4 regions of the Bradyrhizobium sp. 17 genome follow, and region 4 is predicted to be linked to each of the others. Evidence: predicted binding sites of a transcription regulator. Region 4 holds the regulator's gene; each other region holds the start of a gene.

Region 1 (2,198 bases), on a different contig from region 4:
GGTGACTGTCCTCAAGATCCTGGTGAGCTATCCGGATGGCTTCGCCGTCATGGAGGACCTGAAACGCGACATGGCCATCCTGGCGACCAGTGGCCGCGAATGGGCGGACCGGACCAAGCGCCTCGCCGCGCGGGTGCCCGATCTCGACATCTTTTCCCACGGGTTGGTCGAACGCGTCAGCGGCGGATGGCAGGTCACGTCCAAGGGACGGGCAGTGCTCGAGTTCATGGAAGCTCCCCCCGCTGCGCCCGAATTGGCCCAGGCACCTTTGATCCCGGAGACTACGGCGGCAGTCGCTGCGACGCAGTTTCCTGCGCTGCGGCAGCCCGTTGACCGCGCCAAGCGGCGGCGCGAACGCCGCGAACGTCGCCGCGATGCGCGCGAGCGAGCGAGGGCGAACGCGTCCTGATCAAGAAAAAAGCCGCCAGCTGGGCGCGGCGGCTTGATTAGTCCCGGACTGTCGATTGCCTCCCCAGCCCCAAGCGTACCGCCGTTACCTTGTTTGCGGCCATGCCAGCGCGATCTACCGAGCGCGTTTCGATTCGGCCATCGCGTTGCTCACTTGTGCACGGGGTCCTTACAGAGCCGGCAGCGCGCGAAAAGAGGAGGACGGGAGCCGAACCCGCGCCCTATCGTTAGCCGCGACCGCTCCCCCGGCCCGCACCACGCCAAGCACCCCGCATTTGAATGGAGGGCCCGTTTCCGCCGACGAGAGCACCTGCCGCTTCAAGCCGGCCTGGAAGCGGTCGATGAGGACACAGGGGGTCCGGAGGCCGGTCAGCTCCACGATCGCCGTGGGGCCAAGCTCGATGAGCGTCCCGAGCGGCATCCGCTCAAGGTCCAGGCCGGCGGTGGTAATGTTCTCGCCGAGGCCACCCGCTGCGACCTCGAAGCCCGCTTCCAGAAGGGACGCGAAGAGCTCGGACGGGATCAGGTGACTGCGAAGAGCGGACCTCGAGCGGCCTTAAACCAAAGTGCTAGAGAATCCTTCAGCACCGTGAAGTTTGGAAACATGTCGTAGTCCTGCCAGACGCAAGTTTGCGGCAAGCAGCAACGATCCGGACGGCGAGAGAGAGAGAGAGAAGCCAAACATCGTGGCCGAAGCCCTTGCGCCCCAGTGTCATAAGTGTAAAGAGCGGTTAGCACTCGCGCATTGTGACTGCCAATCCTAGAAAATTACAAAGCCAAGGAGGATCGCATGAAATTCCGTCCGCTTCACGACCGCGTCGTGGTCAAGCGCATCGACGCAGAAGAGAAGACCGCTGGCGGCATCATCATTCCCGACACGGCGAAGGAAAAGCCCTCGCAGGGCGAGATCGTCGCCGTCGGCCCGGGTGGCCGTGACGAAGCTGGCAAGCTGATCCCGATCGACCTGAAGGTCGGCGACCGCGTGCTGTTCGGCAAATGGTCCGGCACTGAAGTGAAGATCGACAACGTCGATCTGCTGATCATGAAGGAAAGCGACATCATGGGCGTCCTCGACGTCCCCGCTTCCAAGAAGAAGGCGGCCTAAGAGGCCCCCTCTTACGCAGCTAAACCCCTCAAGGAAAAATCCAGATGGCAGCTAAAGAAGTCAAATTCGGCGTCGATGCACGCGACAAGATGCTGCGTGGCGTCGACATCCTCGCCAACGCCGTCAAGGTGACGCTCGGCCCCAAGGGCCGCAACGTCGTGCTCGACAAGTCGTTCGGCGCTCCCCGCATCACCAAGGACGGCGTCACCGTCGCCAAGGAGATCGAGCTCGAGGACAAGTTCGAGAACATGGGCGCGCAGATGGTGCGCGAAGTCGCTTCGAAGTCCGCTGACGCGGCCGGCGACGGCACCACCACTGCGACCGTGCTCGCGGCTGCGATCGTGCGTGAAGGCGCCAAGTCGGTTGCCGCCGGCATGAACCCGATGGATCTGAAGCGTGGTATTGACTTGGCCGTGGAAGCCGTGGTCGCCGACCTCGTCAAGAACTCCAAGAAAGTTACCTCGAACGAGGAAATCGCCCAGGTCGGCACCATTTCCTCCAACGGGGACGAGGAAATCGGCAAGTTCCTCGCCGACGCCATGAAGAAGGTCGGCAACGAGGGTGTCATCACCGTCGAGGAAGCCAAGTCGCTCGAGACCGAACTCGAGGTCGTCGAGGGGATGCAGTTCGACCGCGGTTACATTTCGCCCTACTTCGTCACCAACGCCGACAAGATGCGCGTTGA
Region 2 (2,198 bases), on a different contig from region 4:
CTGCATGCCCTCGACAACCTCGAGTTCGGTCTCGAGCGATTTTGCTTCCTCAACCGTGATGACGCCCTCGTTGCCGACCTTCTTCATGGCGTCGGAGAGGAACTTGCCGATTTCGGCATCGCCGTTGGCGGAGATGGTTCCGACCTGGGCGATTTCCTCGTTCGAGGTGACTTTCTTGGAGTTCTTGACGAGATCAGCGACCACGGCGTCCACAGCCAGGTCGATACCGCGCTTCAGATCCATCGGGTTCATGCCAGCGGCAACGGACTTGGCACCTTCCCTAATGATGGCGGCAGCCAATACGGTCGCGGTGGTGGTGCCGTCGCCGGCAGCGTCCGCCGCCTTGGAGGCCACTTCGCGCACCATCTGCGCGCCCATGTTCTCGAACTTGTCCTCAAGCTCGATTTCCTTGGCGACGGTGACGCCGTCCTTGGTGATGCGGGGAGCGCCGAACGACTTGTCGAGCACGACGTTGCGGCCCTTGGGGCCGAGCGTCACCTTGACGGCGTTGTTGAGAATGTCGACGCCGCGCAGCATCTTGTCCCGCGCATCAACGCCGAACTTAACTTCTTTGCTAGCCATGATGTGGTCCTTGAAATAATGGAAGGATTAGGCGCTATGCGGCCTTCTTCTTGGCGACAGGCAGATCGGTGAGAACGCCCATGATGTCGCTCTCCTTCATGATCAAGAGCTCCTCGCCCTCGATCTTGACCTCGTTGCCCGACCATTTGCCGAAGAGCACACGGTCGCCGACTTTGAGATCGATCGGAATTAGCTTGCCGGCCTCATCGCGGCCGCCTGGGCCGACCGCCGTGATCTCGCCCTGCGAGGGTTTTTCCTTGGCGGTATCCGGAATGATGATGCCGCCGGCGGTTTTGTCTTCGGCATTAATGCGTTTGACTACGACGCGGTCGTGAAGCGGACGGAATTTCATGCTGTCCTCCTTAGCTTTTTGTGGTTATTTCTGGATTGGCAATCGCAATGGGCGAGTGCTAGCCGCTTCTTACATAAGCCTGTGACGCTGGGGCGCAAGGGCATCGGGCCACGCGACTTGAGTTTCTTGAGGAGGAACGCTTGGCGGCGATTGCTAGCAGACGAAGTAGCATCCTGTTAGCGCGCGCGGGCGGAGACGACCGTCATCGATCAAGGTTGTCATGATCCTTGCGTCTATGAAGGCGGTGTTCAAGGCAAGGCCCGGCCGCGAAGAACCATGAGTCGAAGTTGCTTTTGCCGGCCATTAACGCTGCCGATTGTAAGGTTGCTAAGGCTAGGTTCGCTTTGGCCTACTTAAAGCGGCTTCATGCGTTCGGGGTCAGTTTCCTGATGCGCCTCGTAGATCCGCGTAAGCGCGCCAGCATTTTTGCCTTTAGGCTACTGGCCGCAATGAACTAAGGGTTTTCGCCCCAATGAACGTTCTGCAACGTGCTGGTGCTGTCGACGAAAAATAGCCTAACGTGCTCGGCTTTTCGCGAAACTGCAATTAGGTCGGATCCGGCTGCTGCGACTCCGGCTGCGACCGCAATTGAAGGCGTGCTCCAGGTGGCGGGCACCGCATCGGGCCGAGGAGCCCACCAGGTCGTCCATACAGAGCTGTCCGCCTCCTGCCAAAAAACCTGGAGACGTTCGTTCCATGAGTTCGGAGCGGCCAATGCAGAACCTGAACGAGCAGTGCGCCCAGCAGCGATGGCAAAGGGTGCCGACCAAAGCCCTGTCGCGGTATTCCAGAAACTGGACATCGGAGAGCGACTGACCTTATCGATCCAGAATACGTCTAGTTGTTCATTGTTGCGCGAGACGAGAGCGACCGCGCCATCGGCAATTCCAGCAGGAATTATTCTTTGGGGTGGCTGAAACCCAACTTGGTCATCAACGGATAATTCCCAAAACGCGCCCGCACCATCAACCACGATTATGAAGATGCGACCTGCACGAGGCACTGCTGCTATGGCCACAATCGGCCGCTGCCAATTGGCACGCGTGTTAGCAGCGACCCAGCCAACCGCCCCATTTGAGGCGACAATCTCTAGGTCGTCTTCTTTACCCGCGAAAAACACCGCGACATGCTGGTCGTTGAGCGACGATGCAATTAGGGGCGATGAAGTTACCGGCGGCATCGCCGCCGAATTTGCTGGACGCACAGGATTCCCCACAGGCGGGCGAAAACCTGGCAAAAGCCAGAGCGGTCCTGTAGGAAGTGT
Region 3 (2,198 bases), on a different contig from region 4:
TCCTCGTTCGAGGTAACTTTCTTGGAGTTCTTGACGAGGTCGGCGACCACGGCTTCCACGGCCAAGTCGATACCGCGCTTCAGATCCATCGGGTTCATGCCGGCGGCAACCGACTTGGCGCCTTCACGAACGATCGCAGCCGCGAGCACGGTTGCGGTGGTGGTGCCGTCGCCGGCCGCGTCAGCCGACTTGGAGGCGACTTCGCGCACCATCTGCGCGCCCATGTTCTCGAACTTGTCGTCGAGCTCGATCTCCTTGGCGACGGTGACGCCGTCCTTGGTGATGCGGGGAGCGCCGAACGACTTGTCGAGCACGACGTTGCGGCCCTTGGGGCCGAGCGTCACCTTGACGGCGTTGGCGAGGATGTCGACGCCACGCAGCATCTTGTCGCGTGCATCGACGCCGAATTTGACTTCTTTAGCTGCCATCTGGATTTTTCCTTAGGTGTCTAGCTGGGTGGTGAGAGGGGGCTGTTAGGCCGCCTTCTTCTTGGAAGCGGGGACGTCGAGGACGCCCATGACATCGCTTTCCTTCATGATCAGCAGATCGACGTTGTCGATCTTGACTTCAGTGCCGGACCACTTGCCGAACAGCACGCGGTCGCCGACTTTCAGGTCGATCGGGATCAGCTTACCGGCTTCGTCGCGACCACCCGGGCCGACAGCGACAATTTCGCCCTGCGAGGGCTTTTCCTTGACGGTGTCGGGAATGATGATGCCGCCAGCGGTCTTCTCTTCTGCGTCAATGCGCTTGACCACGACGCGGTCGTGAAGCGGACGGAATTTCATGCAGTTCTCCTAAGCTTTTTGTGGTTATTGGCAATTGCAATGGGCGAGTGCTAACCGCTTCTTACATAAGCCTGTGACGCTGGGGCGCAAGGGCATCGGGCCGCGCAACTCGAGTTTCTCGAGCTTGGCGGCGATTGCAAGCAGACGAAGTAGCATCCTGTTAGCGCGCGCGGGCGCAGACGACCATCATCGATCAAGGTTGTCATGATCCTTGCGTCTACGAAGGCGGTGTTCAAGGCAAGGCCCGGCCGCGAAGAACCATGAGTGGAAGTTGCTTCTGCCGGCCATTAACGCTGCCGATTGTCAGGATGCTAAGGCTCGGTTCGCTTTGGCCTATTTAAAGCGGCTTCATGCGTTCGGGGTCAGTTGCCTGGTGCGCCTCGTAGATCCGCGGTAAGCACGCCAGCATTTTTGCCTTTAGGCTACTGGCCTCAATAAACTAAGGGTTTTCGCCCCAATGAACGTTCTGCAGCGTGCTGGTGCTGTTGACGAAAAATAGCCTAACGTGCTCGGCTTTTCGCGAAACCGCAATGAGGTCGGATCCGGCTGCTGCGACTCCGGCTGCGACGGCAAGTGAAGGCGTGCTCCAGGTGGCGGGCACCGCATCAGGCCGAGGAGCCCACCAGGTTGTCCATACAGAGCTGTCCGCCTCCTGCCAAAAAACCTGGAGACGTTCGTTCCATGAGTTCGGAACGGCCAATGCAGAACCTGAACGAGCAGTGCGCCCAGCAGCGATGGCAAAGGGTGCCGACCAAAGCCCTTTCGCGGTATTCCAGAAACTGGACATTGGAGAGCGACTGACCTTATCGATCCAGAATACGTCTAGTTGTTCATTGTTGCGCGAAACGAGAGCGATCGCGCCATCCGCAATTCCAGCAGGAATTATTCTTTGAGGTGGCTGAAACCCAAGTTGATCATCAACGGATAATTCCCAAAACGCGCCCGCACCATCAACCACGATTATGAAGATGCGACCTGCACGAGGCACTGCTGCTATGGCCACAATCGGCCGCTGCCAATTGGCACGCGTGTTAGCAGCGACCCAGCCAACCGCCCCATTTGAGGCGACAATCTCTAGGTCGTCTTCTTTACCCGCGAAAAACACCGCGACGTGCTGGTCGTTGAGCGACGATGCAACCAGGGGCGATGAAGTTACCGGTGGCATCGCAGCCGAATTTGCTGGACGCACAGGATTCCCCACAGGCGGGCGAAAACCTGGCAAAAGCCAGATCGGTCCGGTAGCAGCTGTGCCTGGTTGAGCGATTGTGGTCGAAAAACTGCTTCGGATAAAATTGTCGCTACCGACATAGAAAACATTCGCGGTGCTGATGCTTCTGGCCGAAACGGCGACATTTGAATCGACGCGCGCATCGTTCGCCGGCTTCGGGCCCACAAACTCAAGAATATCGC
Region 4 (2,198 bases):
TTCGAGATTGATGATGGTGCGAAGCGAGCGGCCGATCAGGCGCTGGATTTCGACGGTGCGGCCGCTCTGCTTTCCGGCGGAGGCCTCGCGGCGGGTGCGTTCCGAGGTCGCGCGCGGCAGCATGCCGTATTCGGCGGTGACCCAGCCGCGGCCCTGGCCCTTCAGCCATGGCGGCAGGCGGTCTTCCAGCGTGGCGGTGACCAGCACGTGGGTGTCGCCGAATTTCACCAGGCACGAGCCTTCCGCATATTTGACCACGCCGCGCTCCAGCGTCACGGGGCGCAATTCGTCGGGCGCACGGCGGCTTGGCCGCATGGGAAATCCTCCAAAACTCTCAAAAAAGTGCTGTTGGCGGTGCTTGTAGGGGGGGTGAGGGTGGGCGGCAAGGGGGAAGATCGAGGCCTTCTTCACCCCCGATTTCCAATCCGCCAACGCCACGCTTGTCAGAAGCATCCGGGATAGACAAATTACCTGTGTCTTAGAGGAGTTACCGTCTGTGGCCCATCACGATCCGATCCATCTGATCGCGCCGCGCGCGGGCCTCGCCCAGCTCAACGAGCGTTCCCGCGACATCTTTCGTCAAATCGTCGAAAGCTATCTCGCGACCGGGGAGCCGGTGGGCTCGCGCAATATTTCGCGCCTGATTGCCATGCCGCTTTCGCCGGCCTCGGTCCGCAACGTCATGGCCGATCTGGAACAGCTTGGCCTAATCTACGCCCCGCACACCTCCGCCGGCCGATTGCCGACGGAACTTGGCCTGCGGTTCTTCGTCGATGCCCTGATGCAGGTCGGCGACCTCAATGACAGTGAACGGCAGGCGATCCAGAGCCAGTTGACCTCCGTCGGCCACGCGCAATCGGTGGAGGCTGCGCTCGAGGAGGCATTGACGCGGCTCTCCGGCCTGACCCGCGCCGCCGCCGTCGTGCTGACGCCGAAATCCAATGCGCGGCTGAAACATATCGAATTCGTCCGCTTGGAACCGGAAAAGGCATTGGTGATCCTGGTCGGCGAGGACGGGCAGGTCGAAAATCGCGTGTTGACGCTGCCGCCGGGAGTTCCATCCTCGGCGTTGACCGAAGCCGGCAACTTCCTCAATGCCCGCATTCGGGGCCGGACCCTGGCCGAGGCGCGGCTGGAGCTCGAGACCGCGCTCGGAGAGGCGCGCACCGAGCTCGATCAGCTGACGCACAAGGTGATCTCGGCCGGCATCGCCAGCTGGTCCGGCGGCGAGAACGAGGATCGTCAGCTCATCGTCCGCGGCCACGCCAATCTGCTCGAGGATTTGCATGCGCTGGAGGATCTCGAGCGCGTTCGCCTGCTGTTCGACGATCTCGAGACCAAGCGCGGCGTGATCGACCTGCTCGGCCGGGCCGAAACCGCGGAAGGCGTGCGGATCTTCATCGGCAGTGAGAACAAGCTGTTCTCGCTGTCGGGTTCGTCCACCATCATCTCGCCCTATCGGGACGCCGCCGGCCATATCGTCGGCGTTTTGGGCGTGATCGGGCCGACGCGGCTGAATTATGCCCGCGTGATCCCCACCGTGGACTACGCTGCCCGCATCGTCAGCCGGCTCTTGGGGGGCTGACCGGCGGCCGGGCCGATCACGGGCGCTTGATTTTCGCCGCCCGAAGCACGATATCCGGGCCAGAAACCCCCTGAGACGAATGCGAAAAGAGAGCCGATGACCGATCGAGACCGGCAACCCGAAGACACGAGTGCTGCGGCCGGCGAGCCCGTGGTGTCAAAACCCTACATCATGCCCGACGATCCCGAGCCCGGCTCCGTCGAGCTTCTGCAGAAGGAAGTCGCCGAGGCGCGCGACCGCATGCTGCGGACGCTGGCCGAAATGGAGAATTTGCGCAAGCGGACCACCAAGGAGGTCGCGGATGCCCGCCTCTACGGCATCACCGGCTTTGCCCGCGACGTGCTCGACATCGCCGACAACCTGCAGCGCGCGCTCGATGCCGTTCCGGCCGAAGCCCGTGCGGCGGCCGATGCAGGCCTCGCCTCGCTGATCGAGGGCGTCGAGCTGACTGAGCGCTCGCTGCTCAGCGCGCTGGAAAAACACGGCGTGAAGAAGTTCGACCCCTCGGGCCAGAAGTTCGACCCGAACTTCCAGCAGGCGATGTTCGAGGTGCCCGATGCGTCGGTGCCCGCAGGCACGGTCGTGCAGGTCATGCAGGCCGGCTACACCATCG

Evidence for each region. The regulator HrcA, encoded in region 4, represses chaperone genes, less so after heat shock. The targets are predictions, from matches to a motif close to GTTAGCACTCNCNNNNNGNGAGTGCTAAC.
Region 1: a site for HrcA is predicted at 1,139-1,167, ahead of IVB13_RS12145 (co-chaperone GroES). Genes of this name have one in related genera too.
Region 2: a site for HrcA is predicted at 969-997, ahead of IVB13_RS24595 (co-chaperone GroES). Genes of this name have one in related genera too.
Region 3: a site for HrcA is predicted at 815-843, ahead of IVB13_RS09645 (co-chaperone GroES). Genes of this name have one in related genera too.

Annotation. Positions count from the first base shown of each region.
Region 1 covers NZ_JADPJQ010000067.1:19,839-22,036, reverse strand. The annotation lists gene IVB13_RS12160 (hypothetical protein) at 1-409, shown strand, start outside; gene IVB13_RS12155 (MOSC domain-containing protein) at 578-904, opposite strand; gene IVB13_RS12150 (hypothetical protein) at 931-1,014, opposite strand; gene IVB13_RS12145 (co-chaperone GroES) at 1,199-1,513, shown strand; partial or broken gene groL (chaperonin GroEL) at 1,558-2,198, shown strand, end outside.
Region 2 covers NZ_JADPJQ010000113.1:429,658-431,855, reverse strand. The annotation lists partial or broken gene groL (chaperonin GroEL) at 1-582, opposite strand, end outside; gene IVB13_RS24595 (co-chaperone GroES) at 617-934, opposite strand; gene IVB13_RS24590 (matrixin family metalloprotease) at 1,389-2,198, opposite strand, start outside.
Region 3 covers NZ_JADPJQ010000062.1:6,636-8,833, reverse strand. The annotation lists partial or broken gene IVB13_RS09650 (TCP-1/cpn60 chaperonin family protein) at 1-428, opposite strand, end outside; gene IVB13_RS09645 (co-chaperone GroES) at 474-788, opposite strand; partial or broken gene IVB13_RS09640 (hypothetical protein) at 1,228-2,198, opposite strand, start outside.
Region 4 covers NZ_JADPJQ010000036.1:25,133-27,330, reverse strand. The annotation lists gene rph (ribonuclease PH) at 1-315, opposite strand, end outside; gene hrcA (heat-inducible transcriptional repressor HrcA) at 497-1,585, shown strand; gene grpE (nucleotide exchange factor GrpE) at 1,682-2,198, shown strand, end outside.